4 regions of the Lysinibacillus sp. NPDC093692 genome follow, and region 1 is predicted to be linked to each of the others. Evidence: riboswitches for the same ligand, from Rfam matches in the RefSeq annotation. Region 1 holds a riboswitch; each other region holds the start of a gene.
What was found. A riboswitch is a leader RNA that binds a small molecule or an ion and turns the genes downstream of it on or off. The one in region 1 is predicted to bind cobalamin.

Region 1 (5,755 bases):
TTAACAAAGTACAGGCAGACATTAAAGAAGTTGATGCAAATATTGTAGATACTAAAAAACGTATTGAACAACGTTCAGCGATTTTAAGTGACCGTATGGCTGCATACCAAGCACAAGATAATACTGTAGGTATTTATTTAAACGCTGTTCTAGAATCAAAAAGTTTTGCAGATTTAATGGACCGTGTCGTAGCGGTAAAAACATTAATGGATGCTGACCAAGAATTAGTAGATCAACAAGAAGCAGATAAGGCTAGCTTAGAAAAACAAAAAACAACATTAGATGAAAAACAAAAAGAGCTTCAAAAGCAATTCCAAGAGCTTCAAGAGAAGGAAAGCGAAATGGAAGTAAAAAAAGCTGAAAATGAAGCGAAATCTCTTGCATTAAAAGCACAAATTGCAACGAAACAAGAAGAAGAGCGTTTAGAAGCAGAACGTAAAGCAGCAGAGGAAGAGGCAGCTCGTTTACGTGCACTTCAAGCAGCTACTCCAGTTGTACAAGCAACAAACAACAATGCTAACACTAACGATAATGGCAATAGCAATGATAATAATAATGGCAAAGCTAACAATGAAAAATCATCACAAAAAGTGGTTGTTGGTTCAGGAGCAGGCACTGCATCTTCAGGTGATGCTATTTCAGTTGCGAAACAATTCTTAGGTCGTAGCTATGTTTGGGGCGGTAGTAACCCATCAACAGGATTTGACTGTTCTGGTCTTGTACAATGGTCTTACAAACAAGCGGGTGTAAATTTACCACGTACAGCATCACAACAATATTTAGCAACACAACGTATTTCAGCAAGTGAAGCACGTGTAGGTGACCTAGTATTCTTCAGCTATGGTTCAGGTATAGCGCATGTAGGTATTTACTTAGGAAACAACACAATGATTGATGCTCAAAATAAAGGTGTTGTCATTGAATCACTTGATTGGTGGAATCAATATTTAGTAGGCTTCGGTCGTATTTAATAAGCCGTACTATTATATAGACGATTAAAATAGCGAAAAGGTTATCTTTGTAAAAGAAATTACAAGGGTAACCTTTTTTTATTATTTGACGGTACTGGAAATTATCAACTGTTTAAACTATAGTTAAGATTCTACGACTAAACCTATTAGGCAAACGCATAATGTTATTCATTAGTTTAGGCTCGACTACTCGGTCAATAATGAGTAAAATAACTTTTGTAATGAATAAATTTACATAAGTTGATATATTTATAACTATAGCCCCAGTTATAAAAATGATAATACAGCCGAAAAAAGAATTAGCATCAATTTTTCGTTATTGCGTATTTCGCTTTGACTCAATCGTGAGATAACTCCAATAATAATCCTAACGAGTATTCCTCTGTCTTCATATAGCTAAAAGAAAAGATTCTTGCATATTGAACGCCATTTCTGATAATTTTGAAATATACGATTGGGATCTTGCTCTGAAATTACAATTATATGAGACTTTTAATTTGTAGTAGCAAAGTAACGCATGATGGTAAATGAGATAACACTTACAAGTACACTATTTTTTACGTTCTGAAACAATAAAGGTAGGGATGAATCATGGAAAAAGAGATTTTGCAACTTTTTAGTAATTTAACAGAGCGTGACCGTGATATTCAATACAAATCATACGAAGAATTAATGAAAATTATGCAGGAACCAGTTGATTGGACCTATTCAGTTTGGGAACAATTAGTTCAAACTCTTACATACAAAAATGGACATGTACGTGCAAGTGCTGCACAATTTTTATGCGCACTGGCAGCAAAAAGCGATCCTGAAGAAAGAGTGTTAGAGGACTTCTTAAAGATTTGGGCAGTAACGTATGATGAAGAAACAGTCACTGTGAGGCATACTTTACAGGCAATTTGGAAAATAGGCTTAGCGGGGCAGGTACAAAGAGATTTAGTCGTATCATATTTGGCTAAAAGATATCAAACGTGCTTAGACGAAAAGCACCCGACATTAATACGCTATGATATTATTGTATCCTTTAAAAAGCTATTCGATACAACAAATGACCCAAAGCTACTAGAAATTGCACAGCGTTTAATTGAGGAAGAGAAAGATGTTAAATCCAAAAAGAAATATAAAAATGCCATCCGATGAAAGTTATGAAAATGGCTATTTTTTGAAAATCCTTTCATTATAAAAAATAAAATGCTTTAACTTATAAGGCATAACAAATATTTGCACGAGCAGGATGAATACCCAATGGGAGAGTGAATATATCCGCGTGCATACGGTAATACCTGCATGATTTTTATCCATCGTTGTTTATTCTAAATTCCACAGCTATTTTTTCCTATCAATCTATGATAAACTGCATAACAAGTGAATAATTCTTGCAGAATAAAGGTGCTGAACTATAGCATAATCGGGAATTCGGTGAAAAACCGGAGCTGTTTCCGCAACTGTAAGTACAGAAGTCATAAAGATATACCACTGTCGAATTATCCGATGGGAAGGTTTTTTATGAATGTAGTGAACTGTACAAGCCAGGAGACCGACCTTTGTTTGAACGTATAGATAACTCTTCGGAAGCTAGGAGAATATGCGGCAAATACATAGGCTATGTCGTATTTATGTGACACTATTTATGCTATTTTTCGTTGTTTCCTTAGGAGTGGGAACAACGTTTTTTTTATGCGCTTATAGTTCACCTGATGTAAGACGAGGTGTTAATAAGGTAAGAATTTTTCACGAAGGAAAGCGGGGACTTAGATTTGAAAAAAGATGCACGTTATTCTTGTTATCCATTTATGCGTGAAAAGGCATCTACAGTAGATTTTGAAATTCGAACGGATAGCCTAACAACACATATTGGTGTAGCATTGGCGGCGGTTAAAAAAGAAACGGTAGAGGTAGTAGCAGATGATTTACTTGCCATTTTGCCAATGGCTTACCATGTAAATGGCTCAGTCCGAGGCAAATTAGCTGTAACTGAAGATGATTTGACTTGGCTTAGTGATCGCTATGATTTCTATGTTAGTCATGTTAAAGAGGAAATACAAAACTTTGTATTACCCCAAGGAACAGAGGCAGCTTCTGCATTACATTTATGTCGTAGTGAGGCAAAAAAATCATACCGTGTTTTGCACAAAGTATCTGAAGAACGCGAAGTACCAGCTATTCTCTTTGATTATTTAGGATTGCTAGCCAATGTATTTTTTGTAATGGCTGTCTATATGAATCAGCATGCAGGTATTGCTGAAATACCGTTTATTAGTAAGTCATACCCGATGAAAAAGAAAAAGGAGAATCAATGAAATGAAGAAAATGTTTAAGCTACAATGGCTTTCTGTGTTGATGTTGGCACTTGTATTAGTTGGCTGTGGCACGAAAGAGGATACAAATAAAGATACTGTTTCTAAAGAAGATCAACAAGTTGAGAAAACTACTAGCTATAAAGTTAAGGATGACCGTGGTGTAGAAGTAGAGTTTAATGCAGTACCTAAAACTATTGTTTCATTAAAACCGAGTAATACAGAGATTTTATTTGCGCTAGGTGTGGGTGATAAAATAGTTGGTGCGACTGAGTATGATTCGTATCCAGAAGAAGCTCAAAAAATTGAGCGTGTTTCTGATTCTACAATATTCAATAGTGAGCGTATTTTAGCGTTAAAGCCAGACGTCGTTATTGCCTATACAACTGGAGACGATGAAGAAAATTTAAATGCCTTAAAAGGTCTCGAAGATGCGGGTATTAAAGTGTTTGCCATTCAATCAGCTAAATCATTTGATGATGTTTATGGGGATATCGAACAAGTCTCAGCAGCTATGGGCATCAAAGATAAAGGCGAAAAGTTAAATGAAGATATTAAATCTAAAATTGCAGATGTCCAAGCAAAAGTTAAAGATGTGAAAGAACCAAAAAATATCTATTTAGAAATTAGTCCAAAGCCAGACATCTATACAGCTGGTTCTGATACATTCCAACAAGAGATTTTAAATGCTGCAAACGTTAACAACGTTTTTGTTGAACTTAAAAGCTGGGCAATGGTATCTGAGGAAGATGTCATTGCGAAAAATCCAGAAGTCATTTTAACAACAGTAGGCAATGACTCAACGGGAGAAATTCTTTCTCGTGATGGATGGAATTCAATCACGGCCATTAAAAATAAAGCTGTTTATTCTATAGATAATGATATCTCAAACCGTCCAGGTCCACGTATTGGCGAAGCTGTTGAGTTAATCGCGAAAGCAGTATATCCTGAGTTATTTAAATAATTGATATTGAAAAATAGTATTTTGGAGCTGTCCTTTATCAAGGGCAGCTTTTTTTGATGAATAAAAAGGATAACTGCTCCACCCAAATAAAGAAACACTCAAATAAATCCCCTTGTTGCTCTAAGTAGTGTACGACATTCCCTAATGCGAAAATTAGTATTATATCGAATTGTTCTATAAAATAGAGATAAGTATGCTTGCTAACAGGGAGGGGTGCAGTGAGTGAAACAGTTTGATATGAATATTATTCCGTTTGAGGCAGTTAATAATTTTCGGGATATGGGTGGTTATAAGTCAAGAGATGGGCGTGCTGTTAAGAATGGTTTGATTTATCGTTCAGCCGCACTTGGTAAAATGACGAAATCAGATAAAGAGCGCTTTGAAACGCTAGGTGTGAAAACAATTTTTGATTATCGAGACAACCATGAGGCTCAAAATAATCCTAATCCGATATTCCCGTATGCCAAGTATATTCAAATACCAGCTAAAGGAAATCATGCTTTTGAGATGCCTACAAACTCTGGTGGAAAAGATTTTTATAAGGTTGTAAGCCCGGAGATGTTTAGAGAATTTTATGCACAAATGCCTTTTAATAATGCCTCATTCAAAGAGTTAATAGCAACGATTCAACAACCTGAAAATTTAGGGCTTGTTCATCATTGTGCAGTCGGGAAGGATCGAACAGGTATTGGCAGTGCGCTAATTTTACTTGCTTTAGATGTCCCTGAGGAAACGATCATGGAGGATTATTTAGATACAAATGTACATTTACGTTCCTTAGTCGAACGAATGGCTCTAACCATTCAGCAAGATTATAGCGATCAAGAATTACAGCAATTTTATGCCTTAATGTCTGCCCGTGAAGACTATTTGCAGGCAGCATTTGATGCAATGGATAGCCGATATGGCTCTAAGACAGCTTTTTTAGAGGAAGAGTTTGGGTTAACAACTGAAAAACGTAAGCAATTGCAGGACTATTGTTTATTATGATAAGAAACCCTTTCACATAAAATTGTGAGAGGGATTTTTTGTGTATTGTATTATCTTTGCATAATCTTTTAATTCATATTGGCCAAAAAGCTTATGGAAGCATTATGCCGAGGCGCAATTAGGTGTTTCATTATAAAAATTCTTTACAGCCTAAAAATCTATGATAAGATACTATATATTTTTAACTTCTTTCAGCGGTTGTCCAAACACCCGTTGAAATATAGGAACTCAGCCTAAAAACGCCACGTCCTGTGGCATTACCGAAATGACCGACATCGTGTCGGCCCTCGTGTTGTTGCTGTCGCTGCGCTTTCGCACAAAAAACATTTGCAGCCCTAAGCACAAAGCCGATTCCAGACGTAATTATACCGAGGCATAATTGATTGGGCAGTAATTTATCTGTATAGATGGTAAAGAAGGTAGTTGAAAGTTGGACAGCATGTGAAAATCTTTACGAAACGATTAGGAGAAGTGAAAAGTATTGGCAGATATATTAAAAGAAAGTGATATTAAAGAGACAGATAGGTTAAGTT
Region 2 (5,755 bases), on a different contig from region 1:
AATTGTGTACGATGTGAATGGTGAACATTATCAATTAATTACACGTATCGATTCGACTCGTGCAAAACCAAATTTAGAGCGACTTTCCCAAGCCCCAAAGGCAATACTAAGTGCCGCTCGGGTCAATGATTTATTGTGCTCGATAGTGATGCGCTTTTATGAAGTATATTTAGAGGATTTATCACGAGTAGTTCATAAAAATAAACAACTGATCAATTTTGTAGAGCGAGAGTATCATCAATTTCTAAATGCTGTGAAGGAACTAAATGATAATCGTTTAAACTGGCACCCACGTGGAAAAGGTCATGAACTATTGCTTGAACTGATTGATAATTTACAACTTTTGAAAAGTCGCCCTGGCAAAGTTTTAATGGATTTCTCACATTCCCATAGCTATGTTGTCGTGGAATCTTCATATCCTATTTATAAAAAGAGGCAGAAAACGATACAAGCTTAAAAATTAAAAATGTGCGGGATGGATCTCAATGCACTCAGGAGAAAGGTATATGCCTGGCAAGGTAGTAGAATGGAGTTGTCAGTATAGGATAGATACCCGCGGAAGGAAGGCAAATTCTCGCGCGAGGCAAGAATACCCGCGGAAGGAAGGCGAATACCCGCGGAAGCAGGTCAAATACCCGCGGAAGGAAGGCGAATACCCGCGGAAGCAGGTCAAATACCCGCGCGAAGCAAGAATACCCGCGGAAGGAAGACAAATACCCGCGCGAAGCAAGATAACCCACAAAAGCATAGTAACTCTCCGCGAAACATAAGAAAACAGGACATTGTTCTAACAAATCATGTCCTGTTTTTATGAATTTAGTCAATACAATGCATCGCTGCTTGTGCCTCATGCCAAGGAACGGAGTAGCCTTTGCCTTTTGCACAAAAAATACTAGAGGATGTATAGTCGGGATCGGCGTTTTTATCGTAGTTGATTTGTGCAATAATGTCTTCTGTATTGTGACACATATCGTAGCCATCAAATTGTAGGGAAAGTACGCCCTTCCCATTGGTGTAGGCGGCAAAGGTTGTACTGTAGCTCATAAATGTTGAGACAGGGGCTCGGCCGGTTACAATCGCATCATGTTCAGTTATTATTGGTGTGTCAAATGTACCGGCAACTTGCTGAATGTCGGTCATCATGCGGCCGATGAAATCACTAGGAGCTTTAAGTTTAAAGCGGTAGTACGGTTCTAGTAATACATTTTCTGCTTGTTCGAGCCCTTGTCGTAATGCACGGAATGTTGCTTCACGGAAATCGCCACCTTCAGTATGTTTATTATGTGCGCGTCCTGTTAAGAGTGTGAAGCGAATATCTGTAACTGGAAAACCGGTTAAGAGACCATGGTGATCGCGCTCGAATAAATGTTTTTCAATGAGTCGTTGATGTCCAATTGATAAATCATCGGCATGGCATGCATTGATAAATGTATTGCCGGTGCCGCGAGTATTTGGCTCCATCAATAAATGGACTTCTGCGTAATGCTTTAAGGGCTCGAAATGGCCGTAACCTGTCACCGTTGTGGCGATCGTTTCCATATATAAAATCTGTGGTTCGCTAAATGAAATATCTAGCGAGAATCGATCATGAAGCACTTCGATAAGAACCTCGAGTTGGATGACACCCATAATATGTACATGAATTTCTTGAAATTTTTCATGCCATAGTACACGTAATGAAGGTTCTTCTGCTTCAAGAATACGGAAAGTTTTTAACACGTCCTTTATATGCTGAGCGCCTTCATAATGTACTTTTGCCTGTAAAGTTGGTACTAACTCAAAGGGCTGAGAATTACTCGAACAACCAATGATATCGCCGATGTTTGCTTGACTAATCCCTTTTACTGCGAAAATCTCCCCAGCCTCTACCTCTTGAGAAGTTTCATACCGGCTGCCATTGTATAGTCGAATCTCGGTCACTTTTTCAGTCACGTCTCCAAATGAAAGTTCATCACGGACATGTAACGTTCCTTGCAAAGCTTTGATAAAAGTTAAGCGTTGATGTCCATCATGACGAATTTTAAACACCTCACCTTGAAACGGAGCATTGTTATTAAATTGTGTCTCTGTTAGGAGGGGGAACTGTGTTAGGAATTCCTTTATTCCACTATCTTTTAAGGCAGAGCCAGAAAAGCACAAAAAGGCCTTTTCCTGTTTAATCATCTGAGATAAATGAATAAGGCAGCTAGAGCTATCTAATGTTTCATTGAGAAAAGCATCGAGAAGATGTTCATCACGTTCGGCAAGCCACTCCATTATGTCGTTTGAAACATAGTCGGAACAGAGCGGTTCGTCTACGAATAGAACATCTGCAGAGCAATCCTTTTGAAGCGCAGCCATTACGGCTTCAACATTTGCTCCTTCACGATCAATTTTGTTAATAAAAAAGAAGGTTGGAACGTGATATTGGCGTAAAAGTTGCCACACTGTTTCAGTATGACCTTGTATTCCTTCGACAGCACTAACAATAATGATGGCATAATCCATAACCCGAATGGCACGCTCCATCTCTGGAGAGAAATCGACGTGCCCAGGTGTATCGATTAACGTATATGTATCATTTCCAAGCGTCATGCGGCCTTGCTCCGCAAAAATTGTAATGCCTCGCTGACGCTCCAGCTCATGATTATCTAGAAATGTGTCCTGGTGATCCACTCGTCCACGGGCTTGAATACTGTTTGTATGAAATAGTAACTGCTCAGAAAATGTTGTTTTACCGGCATCCACGTGAGCAAGTACTCCAATTGTTACATGCATAAAAAGATCCTCGTTTCTATTCATTCATTTAACAACATTGTAACAGAATTGGTATAAAAAATATTTCATATAGTGTTTATGTCGCAATAGTGTTAATATATGTATGATTGTGAATCTACTGTCAATCAATATATTCAACAAAATAAAAACGACGTATTGGTGTAAATGACCTTTGTTATTTGCTTAAAAGGGAAATCGGTGCAAATCCGATGCTGTCCCGCAACTGTAAATGGGGAGTCTATACAAGATGCCACTGTAGCCACGCTATGGGAAGGCGTATAGATGATGAACCTAAGCCAGGATACCTGCCAATATTTATTTATTTATTTATTACTGAATCCACGAGGATGGGGATAGTGAACAGGTTGAAAAACCTTTCTTTTGCTATGCTAACCTCTTGGAAACAAGGGGGTTTTTTTATGCCCTTTTCTAGAATCGCTACCAGGTAGCAAAGGAGTCTAAACGATTTCTTACTATATATTTAACATCAAAGGAGAAGAGGACATGAAGAAATGGAAAAGCTTATGGCTAGTCTTTGCGATCGCATTGGTAGCTATATTGGGTGCATGTAGTGAAAAGGACAAACAAGAATCTGCTACACAAGCTGAGAAGGTAGAGCCTTCACAAGCTGAAAAGTCAGACATAACGATAGAAAATAATGGAACGACGCAAGTATATAAGGAAGCCCCCAAAAAAGCGATTAGCTTAAATCAGCACGTGACAGAAATTATGTTGGCTTTAGAGCTAGAAGATTCAATGGTAGGGACGGCGTACTTAGATGACAAAATTTATGAGCCCCTACAAGTGGCCTACGATAAAGTGCCTGTGTTAGCAAAACAGTATCCTACAAAAGAGCAGGTTATTGATGCAGAAGCAGATTTTTTATTTGGTGGTTGGAAAAGCGCCTTTGGAGAGAAAGGTGTTGGTACACAAGAAGAGCTTGAAACATTAGGCATTCACACTTATTTACATACAGCCTCAATCATGACGAAACCAACTTTAGACGATATTTTCGCAGATATTCGAAATATCGCAAAAATTTTCCGTGTTGAAGATCATGGAGAAGCACTAATAGAAAAAATGACAAAGGATGTAGAGGATATCCGTGCAAAATTACCGCAAGATGGAGAAGACCTGCCTGTTCTAGTGTTTGATAGTGGTGATAAAGAAGTCTTCACTGCAGGACAAAACATTATGAATGAACTTGTTACGATGGCCGGCGGTAAAAATATTTTTGGTGATGTAGAATCAGGCTGGACTACGGTGTCCAAAGAAGATGCGGTAGAACGTAATCCAGCAGTCGTAGTTGTCATAGATTACGGAGAAACATCAGCGAAAGCAAAAATAAATTTTTTGAAAAATGATCCAGCCTTGAAGGAAATGGAAGCGGTCAAAAACGAACGCTTTGTGATCCTACCACTTTCTGCCGCGTCTGAAGGAGTACGTGCTGCAGAAGCCATTCAAATTTTGGCGAAAGGCTTCTATCCTGAGAACTTTTAAGCTATCCAATAAATTGGGGGCTAGCAATTGGCTAGCTCCTTTTTCATAAGGAGAAGTATTTATGAATGCATTCCGTTCGAATATACCGGACAAAACCTTCGAAAAGTTAAACAATAATGGGGATTTTACTCGCCTTGCCGTAAGCCCAGGCATTATTAATAAACATTATACCCCTGCACAATTCCAAACAATGGCAAAGGTTATAGGGGAAACTGGTGCCATAAAATACTCTGCCTCTTATAGCATATTATTATCTATCTCAACAGTAGAAGTTGAAAAGAAGATTGAGGAGCTAGAAGATGCTGGCCTTTACGTGGCAAAGCAAGGGCCAATTGTAGCGATGAAAGCGTGTGATTTTTGTGATGGTGACAAGATGGAGGCAGCACCAATTACAGAAAAGCTATATCATTCATTAGAAGGAATCACTGTCCCTACAAGGTTACGTGTAAACGTTAATGGCTGTGCCTCTGCCTGTTATAATGCGGTATATGATGATATTGGGCTTGTTTATCAAAAGGATAGCTTTGATGTCTATTTAGGAGCAGTACCGATGGGAGCGAATGCAACAGCCGGGACACTCTTTGCGAAAAAGGTAGGAGTAGAGCTTATTGAAGGCTTTTTAAAGCAAATCATTGAACTTTATAAGGAACATGCTCGTCCGAATGAACCTTTTTATAAATTTCATCGCAGAACAAATTCTGCTGATTATTGGAAGGATTTAAGCTGACTAATTATCGTAATGTGGGCTCGTAGCGACTGATTGCGTCTGCTAAGCCGTTTCGCGTGATGATAGAAAGCTAGAAGCATTTTATCATTAACATATCAAATTGACTTACTTAAGAGGCTAGGGCATAAGAAAACTAAAATTTTTAAAAGCGCAAGAAATTATCATTATAAAAATTGATTTCTTGCGCTGTTTAAGTTTCGCCCCAACTTCTTTATTTACAAAAAATATTGTTGAGTTGTTTCGATTTCATAGAGATAGTGTTACTCGTTCTACATAGTATTGGATAACTTTATCATTTCAGACCATGTATTCCAGTAGGGAGCGTTTAGGAAAAAATCATAACAAGGCTTGTGTTTGTTATTTTCTGATTATTCAGAAATAATAATGACAATTTGACTATGTCATGATATGGTAGTTGAGAAAACGTTTTCGTAAAACGTTTTCTTAAAATGTGATTTTATAGTAATAGTAGGTGAAGATTGTGAGACGATGGACCATTAAAGACATTGCGAAACAAGCAGGTGTTTCCATTACTACTGTTTCTCGAGTGTTGAATGAAAAAGAAGAGGGAATGTCTCCAAAGACACGTGAAAAGGTACTAAAAGTTATGGAGGAGGTAGATTTCCAGCCTAACCAATTTGCTCGTGGTCTTGTTACGAAGCGATCGAAAATATTTGGGTTAATTATTCCGAACATTTCTAACCCTTATTTTCCGGAATTATGTCGGGGGGTGGAAGATGAAGCGAATGAAAGAGAATATAGTTTAATCAT
Region 3 (5,755 bases), on a different contig from region 1:
AATGCCTTTGTTTTCGCCTCATTAGCCGTCATCATTGCTTGGAAAAACGCTTCTTCTGATAAACAGCCATTCACGATGACCCACGTATTTATAGTACCAATATATGGTTCATCTTGTCTTTCATGTGCACGAGATACATCAACAGCATTACCAACCCCAGCCGTAACAACTACAAGAACGCTACCAAAGGAAGCTGGAAATTCATTAATAGCGACAAGATTTGTTGGCACAGCTGTTAGCATAACGACTGTACTTGTAGATGAAAAGTGCTCCTTTTGTAAAAATTCTGCGACCTCTCTCTTTACATCATTAATCACATAATCTATTGGTACAGAGCGATTTAACAGACAATCATACCAACCGATACCTGGATTATGGACAGCTGAGGACACCGTTTTTAAAGGAAACTCTGATTGAAGCTGAATGAAATGATCTGTAACAGTGAAATTTTCTTTTTTAATGACAGCACGTTGCTGATGTTCAACGGAGGCTGGCATCATTGTAATTTGAGGCTTTGGCATTTCTGGATGTGCATAAGTTGCCACTCGTGCATGATAAACGTCCTCGATTTGCGAAGCGATTAATACTTCATGTGGCTCCCCAAATGCCCGCATCCGCCCTTCCTCCATTAGTAATAATTCATCACAGTAAAGAGAAGCTAAATTCATATCATGCAGTACCATAATAACGGTCAAACCACATTCTATTGCTTCCTTTCGTACCATATCTAAAATTTGACGTTGATGCGCAATATCTAGATGGTTGGTCGGCTCATCTAGCAGCAATATTTCCGCTGTTTGTGCAAGAGCCTGGGCGACAAAAACCCTTTGCTGTTCACCGCCCGACAAAAATTCCATCGATGTCTGTTCATAGCGTTTCACACCTGTTTGCAGCATTGCATGTTGCACTGCTTGTTCATCACGATCAGACCAGCTTGAAAAGAAGCCAGTTTGATGTGGATAACGTCCAAGCGATACAGCCTCCCTTACACTGTTTGAAAAGGCATTAGCATGTAATTGTGGCAACACTGCCATCTTCTTTGCTAATGCACGAGCAGTGTAAGAGCTACTATTTTTATCATCAATTAATACAGTGCCTGCTGTTGCTGGTAGTATGCCACTTATTACTTTTAACAGTGTGGATTTCCCACTACCATTCGGCCCTAAAATCCCTAGTATTTTACCTTTTTCAACGGAAAAACTTATATCGTGGACGATCGGTACGTCTTCATAACCACCGGAAAGATGTTCAACAACAATCATGCCCGTACCCCCTTGCCTCTACGTTGTTTATAAAAAATATAGGAAAAAACGGGCGCCCCAATAAATGCAGTAATGACACCTATCGGCAATTCTCTTGGCATAATAATTGTTCTTGCTATTAAATCACAAATAATTAGCAAAGTTGCCCCATTTAAAAATGATAATGGCAATAAATGACGATGATCTGAACCCCAAACCATTCTCGTCATATGAGGAACAACTAAACCAACAAAGCCAATCGTTCCGGAAACAGCTACCGCTGCTCCTGTCAGCATGGATCCACCTACTAAAATAATATATTTACTACGCTTAACATTGACACCTAAATGCTTCGCACGTTCTTCACCGTATAACAGAACATTTAACTCACGTCTTTGTGTCCAAAGCATAATGGAGCCAATAATGACAAACGGAATGATCATCTGAACGTAAGGCCAACCACGCATCGATACTGACCCAAGCAACCATCCGATTACTTGGCGTAGCTCCTCACCAGATAATGCAATCATTAATGAAATCAAGGAACCTAAAAATGAACTAAATATTACCCCTGTTAAAATAAGAGTTTCCATTTTTAGTAAACGGTCTACTATTCTAGCAAAGCCCATAACAGCTACCATCGTTAATATGGCACCTATCATACTAAAGGTTGGCAATGTAAAATGACCGATGACAGGTAATGAAACACTAAAGAAAATCGTCATCACTGCGCCCACTGATGCACCAGAGGAAACACCTAACGTATAAGGATCAGCCAAAGGATTTTTTAATAGGCCTTGAAAAGCTGCCCCTGCAATAGCAAGTGATGCCCCAACAAGCCCTGCTAGCATCACTCGAGGTAAACGAATCTTCCATAAAATATTGGCAGCTGTTTCATCGGCTGCCTTATTCCAAAATACTTCTAATGGAATATGAACTGAGCCTATCGCTACACCACACCAGATGCTAATGATTAAAAGCGTAATTGCTGTTACATAGGCTACAATTGTTTTACTCATTTAAACGCCTCTGGGTAAACAGCCTTTGCTATTTCCTCAAGACCATCTGCTAATCGTGGACCTTGACGACTTGTCGTACTTTTATCCACTTGTACAATCGCTTTATTTTTTACGGCAGTAATTGTCTCAAAGCCTGGACGTTGTGGAATTTTCTTTAAAATATTCGGTACATAATTATATGCCACAACAATGACATCTGGATTTTTCGCGATAATTTGTTCAGCATCAATTGGATACCAGTCATCATTTACATCTGCTGCCACATTTTCAGCATGAATCATTTCTAGCATTTCATTCATAAATGTACCTTTACCAGCTGTATAAATCTGTGGCTCATCCGACGATTCTACAAAGACTTTCTTTGGCTCAACACCCTCAAGTTTTGTTTCAACTTCTTTAACTTTTGCCTTCATATTTGTGACAATTTTCTTAGCTTCTTCTAGTTTTCCTGTTGCACGACCAAGCTGTTCAATCGTCATGTAAGTCTCATTAAAGTTTTTAGCATCCGCTACAACAAATACTTTCACACCTGCAGCCTCAAGCTGTTCAATTGCTCCTTTTGAAAAACTCATACCCGATGCATGTGCAAAAACGATATCTGGCGTTAACGCAATAATTTGTTCAATATTATAATCTGTACCGCCAACCTTATCTTTTTTAGTAGCCTCTGCTGGATAATCGTCATTATCTGATACACCCACTATTTCATCATTTAAGCCAAGACCAAATAAAATTTCAGTGTTACTCGGAATAAGAGAGACTATTTTCTCAGGGGGTGCTTCTAGCGTAATGTCTTTGCCAGTAGCATCCGTTATCTTTATTGGGAATGTTGCTTGATCTACTTTTGATGTCTCTTGCTGCTCAGCAGATGACGGCTTGTCATTTGTCGCCTCTTTTGTGTTGCATGCTGCAAGCAAGCTAACAGCTAAAAATGCTGATAATCCTATTTTCCAAAATTTCTTCATGTGAATCCCCCTTAGTCTATCTGTGCATAAAGTATTTAACGACTTGTTTTTCTGATTGATCGACACATTTTGGGTTTTTATCGTTTAAGGTTGTGGAGTTGTCGCGCAACATTGGGTTTATCTCTCTTAACGCTGCGGGTTATCGCCCAACTTTTTGAGTTTATCACCCAACATTGTGGATTTATCGCCTACACCGTGAGTTTCCGCACAACATTGTAGGGGTTATTACCCAACATTTTAGGTTTATCACCTAACATTGTGGGGTTATCGCCCTCTTTTTCAAATTTATCGATATTCAGCTTACAAAACAAATACCCCTCATCATAAAAAAATGAGGGGGTCAAATTTGCACAATATACATATACAAAATCCACCATCCTATCCTCGTAGGCTACAACGTGTTTTCTATAAAGGCAGGTCTCCTGGCTCGTGCTTCTACGCTTTTTCAAGCCTTCCCGAAATTTTCAGTGGCGCAGATTGAAAAAACTCACACTTACAGTGGCGGGACCGCATCGGAATTACACCGATTTCCCTTTTCACTTTACTTAAGTAAAGAACCTTTATAATATTCAGTTGATTGTATTATACATGAAAATCAAAGAAGTCGCCTCCATTCGAGACGACTCTTCATCAAATCAATTATGCTCAGTATAATCGCCACAGGACGTGGCATTCTTTGACTGGGTTCCTCTATTTTGTTTGGACACCCGCTGCAAAAAGTTAAACGATGTCTGTAAAATACTGTACCGTTTTCATTGGTGCACCCATTTCTCGTAATGCCCATGTGTTCTCTAAATAAATATCTGCTAGCTTCTCATATTTGCCGCCGAATCTTTGTGCCCATTCAACTGCTACAACACTTTCATATACATGTGCCATTTGCTCTGCGACCTTTTTTGCCTCAAACGTTTTTGTTGCATCATCTAAACGGCTAAATGTTTGCAAAGTTGAATCTAGTTTTGCTAATTGCCCTACTACAATTTCAACTAATGAATTGTCAGCTAGTTTTTCTAGACGTTCCTCCATGACACGAACAAACATTTCATGCACATGAAACTTATCAACTAAGCGAATGAGCTCTAATGCTAAAATATTCGCAGTCCCCTCCCACACGGTAAGGACCTGAGCATCTCTTAATAATCGTGGTGTAACAAAATCTTCAATATAGCCGTTTCCGCCATGTAATTCAATGGCTTCACTCGCATAATGCACAGCTTGCTCTGCCGTTTCTTTTTTCATGATTGCAATATACAAGCGATTCAAAATGATGTCCTCTTTATTCCCCTGCCCACTAGTTACTTTATCGTACAGCTGAATAAGGTCAAAAACTGTGGCAACTTCTACATGAAGCTTGGCAGCGAATTTTCCTAGTGTATCCTGAATCATAGGATATTGCGTTAAAGGTTTACCAAATGCATGGCGATTTGCCACATAGTGCTTCGCCTCTAAATAACCGCGGCGCATGATGCCGATAGAGGCAACTGCATTGCAAATTCTTGATAAATTAAGCGCCTCCAACATATAGTAAATCCCTTTATTTAGGTCACCGACAACATATGCTAGCGCCCCATCAAATTCCACCTCACCAGAAGGTACTGCTCTAACACCAAGTTTATCCTTTAAACGCCGAACACGCAGGTTATTAACTGTGCCATCATCCTTTCTCCATGGAACTGCAAACAATGTTAAACCCTTTGAACCTGCCTGAGCCCCTTCTATGCGTGCCAATACCATGGTCACTCCACACATTCCAGCGTTAGATGCAAAATATTTCTCACCATATAAACGATACTGCTTGCCGTCCTGCCTTGCCTCTACAACATTCGCTCCGACATCAGAGCCACCTTGGCGCTCCGTTAAAAATGTAGCCCCCTCATAGAGCTCTGTCTCTCCAGTTGCACAAACATGTGGTAAAAAGCGCTCCTTCACCTCATCACTCGCATAATGATCAAGTAAATAAGCAGTTGCCATCGTTAACGTAACAGGACAGTAAAAGCCTGGTTCAGCATGTGATAGTATATAGCCTTGAGCAAAGCTATACACATAGTTGCCCTTTCTACCTAATTGCGGAATATCTTTATGCACATAGCCAACAATGCCAGTATTGTACGTCTCTTCAATTGTTTTTTTATAGCCGTCATTGACCCAAATCTCCGACACTTCTTCACCATAAGCATTATACCTTTGTAATCGAGGTTCACCCTCTCTATCCGTATGTTTAGCTCTCACATCAATATCTCCGGCACAAAGCTCACCGAAATCCGTTAGCTCACGTGTTGCATATTCTGCAAACTCTTTATCTAGCATCATTTCTAAAACGTTTTGAAGTGTATCATTCTCTTTAAAAAAGTTTGTTGTTTTCAGTTCTTCCTGCTGTAAAACCTTCATTTTATCTCACCTCTTGTCCTTTCAACGTTTGTTTTAGTATTTTGCCTGATGCATTTCGTGGTAGCGCTTCCACACGTTCAAAGATGCGTGGAATTTTATATTTAGCAAGATGCTCCTCCAAATAAGCTTTAAGTTCGTTCTC
Region 4 (5,755 bases), on a different contig from region 1:
CAATCAACTTATATCAATTTCGCCTTGTCGTAAATGCTTCCGGATTTTGAAGATCCGTGACATCCGCCGGAGGCTTTATCTCCATTCAGTAGGTGTTAGGATATTTCATCATGAAGTAGTCTTCTACTGAATGATGATAAATGGCATTCGCTTTAAGAAGCTTCATCTTCAACTGTTCGTTCATAAGTAAAAAAACTATTCAAAAGGACGTTTTGAATAGTTTTTCGTTACTTATTTTTGGATTTTTTGAACAGCACTACAAATAGCAAATTTTACGTGCTCGTATGTTAACCCACCTTGAATAAAGGCGGTAAATGGCGGACGAATAGGACCGTCTGCTGTGAGCTCAATGCTTGAACCTTGAATGAAAGTTCCAGCAGCCATGATGACATCATCTTCATAGCCAGGCATATACGCTGGCTCTGGTGCATAATGCGCATTAATTGGTGAGTTTGCTTGAATTTCACGGCAAAAAGCAATCATTTGTTCCGCCTTTTGGAAAGAAACCGATTGAATTAAATCCGTACGATTCGCATCATACCTTGGCGATGTATTCATGCCTATTTCTCCCAGCATAGCAGCTGTGAAAATGGCACCTTTTAATGCTTGAGATACAACATGTGGCGCGAGGAAAAATCCTTGATAGAAATCACCGAGCGTATTTAATGTTGCACCTGCCTCAGCACCAATACCTGGCGATGTCATACGGTAAGCACATTTTTCTACTAAATCTGCACGACCTGCAATATAACCACCAATTTTCGCTAAGCCTCCACCAGGATTTTTAATGAGCGAGCCTGCTATTAAATCCGCTCCAACCTCTGTCGGTTCTAGTGCCTCAACAAATTCTCCGTAGCAATTATCAACGAAAATAACTGCGTTCGGTGCTAATTCACGGATCTTTGCACACATTTCTGCAATTTGCGAAATAGTAAAGGATGGGCGTGTTGCATAGCCCTTCGAACGTTGGATAGCAATCATTTTTGTGTTTGCTGTAATTGCAGCTACAACACCTTCCCAATCGATCTCTTGATTATTCAATAAATCCACATGGCTATAACCGATTTTATAATCTTTTAACGAGCCAGTATCTTTATCGCCACCATCGACTATTGATTGCAATGTATCATACGGCTGCCCCGAAATATAAAGTAATTCATCACCAGGACGTAGTACTCCGAATAAGCTAAGTGTGATTGCATGTGTACCAGAAATAATTTGCGGACGCACAATGGCAGCCTCCGCTCCAAAAACCTCTGCATAAACACGTTCTAGATTGTCACGCCCTTCATCATCATAGCCATAACCGTTAGATGGGTGCAGATGATAATCACTTACTTGATGCTTTCGGAATGCAGCAAGCACTTTTTGTTGATTGAAGAACGCCATATCTTCTACCTTTGCATGAAAAGGGCGTACCTTATCTTCTATTTTAGCAGCTAATGCTAGTGTTTCTTCTAATAAATTGGTTGTAAAAGTCATTATGTTCTTCTCCATTTCACATTTGTTCAAATCTTATCTTAACAATTTGTGAGCTTGCCTGCAAAAATTGCTTGTGTTTCTAATTGCATTTAGGCGCTTAGTTAAATTAAAAACTATATCTATGCATTTCTGCTATAATTAGATACTTAATATCTGATAATTCCAAATCATAAGTCGATGCTTTCTTTGCTTCTGATACAAAAAAGAAGACTTTAATGTTTTCTAGTTCGTATTAGTAACTAATCTACAACAAGAAATGATTTTATTCACTTAAGGGGTGAAAGGGTTGGCTTGGGAGGTTTTTAGTATCATTGGAACAATTGCCTTCGCTATTTCCGGGGCAATAATTGCAATGGAAGAAGAATATGATTTATTCGGTGTCTATATACTCGGTATCGTAACTGCTTTCGGTGGTGGAGCTATACGAAATCTATTGATAGGTTTACCTGTAACTACACTTTGGGGTCAAGATATGATGTTCCAAATTGCCATTGCAGCGATTACGCTATTTTTCTTATTTCCGCACCGTCTTATTCAGCATTGGCATCGCTGGGGCAATTTTACCGATGCTATCGGATTATCCGCATTTGCGATTCAAGGTGCTCTCTATGCTGTAAAGCTCGACATGCCTATTAGTGCAGTTATTGTAGCTGCTGTCTTAACAGGGTCAGGTGGTGGAATTGTTCGCGATTTATTAGCTAGACGACAACCATTAGTCCTCCGTGATGAAATTTATGGTGTTTGGGCAGCACTAGCCGGGCTTATTATCGGACTTCAACTTTTCTCAGGGGATATCTTTTTATATGTATTATTTGGTGTGATCACAGTATTAAGAATACTTTCATATACGAAGAAATGGCGGTTACCGTTGCGGAAGTTGAATCGAGCATAGCTATACCGTTGCATATTAACAAGCCCAAATATCAGATTTGGGCTTGTTTTGAATTTTTCTTATTTTCACAAACGCCGTGCATCCACAGCAGCGACAATAAGTACCTAAAGATTAATAAATCTACATTTTCAACAGTAACATAGCTTCCTCTAATGTAGTCATGTTTTTCATCATAGAGCTTGCTGCATCCAAAATAGGAAAGGCTAAAGCTGCACCAGAGCCCTCTCCTAATCGCATATTCATTTGTAGCATTGGTTCAATTCCGAGCATTTCAGCAGCAATTTTTGCACCAGGTTCTTCAGAAGCATGAGAAGGAATAATATAGTCTTTTACGTTTGGCTCAAGTTCGTACGCAATTAGAGCAGCGATAGTAGAAATAAAGCCGTCAATAACAACAGGTTTGCGATGTGCAGCAGCAGCAAGTATTACCCCTGCCATCGCGCCAATTTCTAACCCTCCGACTTTTGCAAGAACATCAATAGCATCATGACGATTTGGTTTGTTTAATGCTATAGCTTTGCGGATGACTTCTACTTTATGTGCTATTCCTCCTGGTCCAACTCCTGCACCGAAGCCTGTCACTTCATTCGGATGACACTCGCGAAGAACCGATAATATAGCAGCACTAGGTGTTGTATTACCGATACCCATTTCACCTGTCCCGAGTACATTTATCCCTTTTTTGATTTCTTCCGTAGTTACTTCAATTCCTACTTCAATTGATTGAATGGCTTCTTCCTTTGACATAGCAGGACCCTTTGCCATATTGTCCGTACCATATTTAATCTTTTTAATGATGACACCAGCATCATGTGGAATATCCTCTTTAACCCCAACGTCTACCGTAACAATTTTTGCATTCGTTATTTTCGCGACAGCACAGACACCTGTTCCTCCTCTTGGGAAATTTAGCGTTTGGAAGACCGTCACATTTTGTGGATTCGGCGTCACTCCTTCTTCACAGACGCCATGATCCGCGGCACAGACAATAATTGCTTTATTATCAATTGCAGGATATAGTTCACCTGTAATACCGGATAGTTGCACAGCTAGAGTTTCCAGCTTCCCCAAACTACTAGGAGGTTTGCAAAGTGCATCTATGCGTTCTCTTGCCTGCCCCATCATTTTGTGGTCTGCACTTTGAATGTTTTGGATCGTTTGTTGTAATAATTGCATGAAAATTTCCCCTTTCTTATTTGCCCTTGTTACTCGAAGAATGATTTAGAGAAAAAAATAAAAAGCCTGTAGTTTATCCATAACAAATAAACTACAGACTTTTCCATCGTCTATATAATACGAAGCAGATAGGCAGGTCTCCTGGCTCAATTTCAACATTTCATAGAACCTTCCCAGAACGATGCTAGTGGCATTCTCTATGAAACTCCCTTTTACAGTGGTGGGACCGCTAAAGCTTTTCACTTTATTCCCTATTCTCCCGCAATGGGCACCTAATGCTTTTATGCAATTATTTTTAATTTACGTCAAAGTGTTTAATATGTCAACATTCGAAATTTTCGTGCATCATGTTTATTATAGTAAACTGATATTAATTATTCATATTTAAAAACTTTAACACAAAATACTAAAGTAATAACTGCTATAGCAGTTATTACTGAAAGTTCAGTCAGATACGTATAAAAATTTTGAGTCTCGAAAATAAGTGTTTTTCTAATAGCTTCAATAATATAATTAAGTGGATTAATATAAACAAATGGCATTAAAAATTTTGGCCATACATCACTCGGAAAAAAAGTACCACCTAAAAAAATGAATACTAGATTTGAAAGATTTCCCATAGTTGTGGCATTTTTTGTGTTATTAGCGTAAATTCCGATTATTAAACCTATGCCTAATAAACTAAGACCACCGATTAATAACAACGGGATTAATAAAAGAGTGTAAATCGAATTAAAATTTAATTGAACATTAAAAACGAAAACACTAATGACCAAAATAATAACTGTTTGTATAGCCATAATGAAAAGCTGTGTACTGAAAATAGATACCATTATTTTTGATGCAGAGATTGGCGTAACTTTAATTTTTTTAAAAATACCCCTTTCCCTATACGAAGCAATCATAACGGGTAATGCTATAAGACCAATAGCTCCATAAGCCATACCTAAAATACCAGGAAAAATATAAGTCATATAGGACATGCCGTCTCTTGCCGTATCTTTTCCGGCTGTACCCATTAAAGCCATCATAAGAATAGGGAACACCGTACTCATAACAACCGCTTGTTTATTTCTTATTTCCATTTTAAAAAATATAGAAGATAAATTCACGAAACTATTCATATTTTCAAAACACTTCCAGTCATATTTAAGAATACATCCTCTAAATTCGCCATTTGAATATTTATACTAGTCGTTGTTATTCTTTTTTCATCTTCTAATTTATTTATATAATCTAACGTTTTTCTAATATCTTTCGTATATAAATAGAAATAATCATCTTCTTTTTTAATCTTATCTACTGCAGGACAACTTTCTAAATAATGGACAGAAGAATCGGCAATTAAACCTATTTTTATTACTGAGTTTAAATTAGCATTATTAATAATCTCTTCAGGTCTTCCTACAGTATAAATACTCCCATTGTTAATAAAACATACATTATCACAGAGTGCTTCTACTTCTTCCATATAATGTGTCGTTAAGATTATTGTTGTTCCTTCTTCTCTAATGTCCTTTATAATATTCCATAAATCTTTTCTGGAGTTTGGATCTAAACCAGTTGTTGGTTCATCCAAAAATAGGACCTGTGGTTTATTGAGAATGCTTAATGCAATACTTATTCTTTGTTTTTGCCCGCCAGAAAGTCTATTAACATAAGATCTTTTCTGTTCTTGCATATTGACTTTTTTTAATAGATCTTTAATTTCTTCTTCTGTAACCTCCATGTTGTATAATATGGCGAAAAATTCAAATAATTCATCCACTTTAATATGATCAAAATAGGAGTTTGACTGAAACTGCACACCTATAAATGGTTTAATTTTATCTGCATCTTTTCTAACATCTAAACCATTGACCGTTATTGTGCCGGAAAAACTATTTTTAACTCCTTGTATACATTCTAATAAGGTTGTTTTTCCAGCCCCGTTTGGTCCTAGTAATCCAAACACTTCATTGTGGTTTATTGTTAAATTAATATTTTTTAGTATTTTTATATTTATGTTATACGAAAAACACAAATCTTTTATTGATATAACTTCATTCATATATAACACCTCAATTAGGATAGAATGATTCGTTTCATTTTTGCATGATTCAAATTTTCATTAATAAATGCCTGCATGTCTTTAATATTAATACTATCTAAGATCCGAAGCATTTCATCTAATGATATTTGATGTCTTCCGCTCACTCGCTCATT

Region 2: linked by a shared signal. The riboswitch ahead of ACQKN4_RS19825 (ABC transporter substrate-binding protein) and the one ahead of ACQKN4_RS08915 (ATP:cob(I)alamin adenosyltransferase) in region 1 are both predicted to bind cobalamin.
Region 3: linked by a shared signal. The riboswitch ahead of ACQKN4_RS00420 (ABC transporter substrate-binding protein) and the one ahead of ACQKN4_RS08915 (ATP:cob(I)alamin adenosyltransferase) in region 1 are both predicted to bind cobalamin.
Region 4: linked by a shared signal. The riboswitch ahead of cobT (nicotinate-nucleotide--dimethylbenzimidazole phosphoribosyltransferase) and the one ahead of ACQKN4_RS08915 (ATP:cob(I)alamin adenosyltransferase) in region 1 are both predicted to bind cobalamin.

Annotation. Positions count from the first base shown of each region.
Region 1 is NZ_JBNNUW010000006.1:137,280-143,034, forward strand. It holds gene ACQKN4_RS08905 (NlpC/P60 family protein) at 1-971, shown strand, start outside; gene ACQKN4_RS08910 (hypothetical protein) at 1,563-2,111, shown strand; cobalamin riboswitch at 2,342-2,531, shown strand; gene ACQKN4_RS08915 (ATP:cob(I)alamin adenosyltransferase) at 2,729-3,271, shown strand; gene ACQKN4_RS08920 (ABC transporter substrate-binding protein) at 3,273-4,232, shown strand; gene ACQKN4_RS08925 (tyrosine-protein phosphatase) at 4,455-5,222, shown strand; gene ACQKN4_RS08930 (MATE family efflux transporter) at 5,713-5,755, shown strand, end outside.
Region 2 is NZ_JBNNUW010000022.1:43,061-48,815, reverse strand. It holds gene ACQKN4_RS19835 (hypothetical protein) at 1-457, shown strand, start outside; gene ACQKN4_RS19830 (elongation factor G) at 817-2,757, opposite strand; cobalamin riboswitch at 2,898-3,084, shown strand; gene ACQKN4_RS19825 (ABC transporter substrate-binding protein) at 3,262-4,257, shown strand; gene ACQKN4_RS19820 (precorrin-3B methylase) at 4,319-4,984, shown strand; gene ACQKN4_RS19815 (LacI family DNA-binding transcriptional regulator) at 5,466-5,755, shown strand, end outside.
Region 3 is NZ_JBNNUW010000001.1:88,636-94,390, reverse strand. It holds gene ACQKN4_RS00430 (adenosylcobinamide amidohydrolase) at 1-1,262, opposite strand, end outside; gene ACQKN4_RS00425 (FecCD family ABC transporter permease) at 1,259-2,260, opposite strand; gene ACQKN4_RS00420 (ABC transporter substrate-binding protein) at 2,257-3,225, opposite strand; cobalamin riboswitch at 3,621-3,802, opposite strand; gene ACQKN4_RS00415 (acyl-CoA dehydrogenase family protein) at 3,946-5,613, opposite strand; gene ACQKN4_RS00410 (class I adenylate-forming enzyme family protein) at 5,615-5,755, opposite strand, start outside.
Region 4 is NZ_JBNNUW010000003.1:211,552-217,306, reverse strand. It holds gene ACQKN4_RS05335 (aminotransferase class I/II-fold pyridoxal phosphate-dependent enzyme) at 232-1,482, opposite strand; gene ACQKN4_RS05330 (trimeric intracellular cation channel family protein) at 1,769-2,374, shown strand; gene cobT (nicotinate-nucleotide--dimethylbenzimidazole phosphoribosyltransferase) at 2,495-3,550, opposite strand; cobalamin riboswitch at 3,665-3,841, opposite strand; gene ACQKN4_RS05320 (ABC transporter permease) at 3,925-4,674, opposite strand; gene ACQKN4_RS05315 (ABC transporter ATP-binding protein) at 4,671-5,600, opposite strand; gene ACQKN4_RS05310 (M16 family metallopeptidase) at 5,615-5,755, opposite strand, start outside.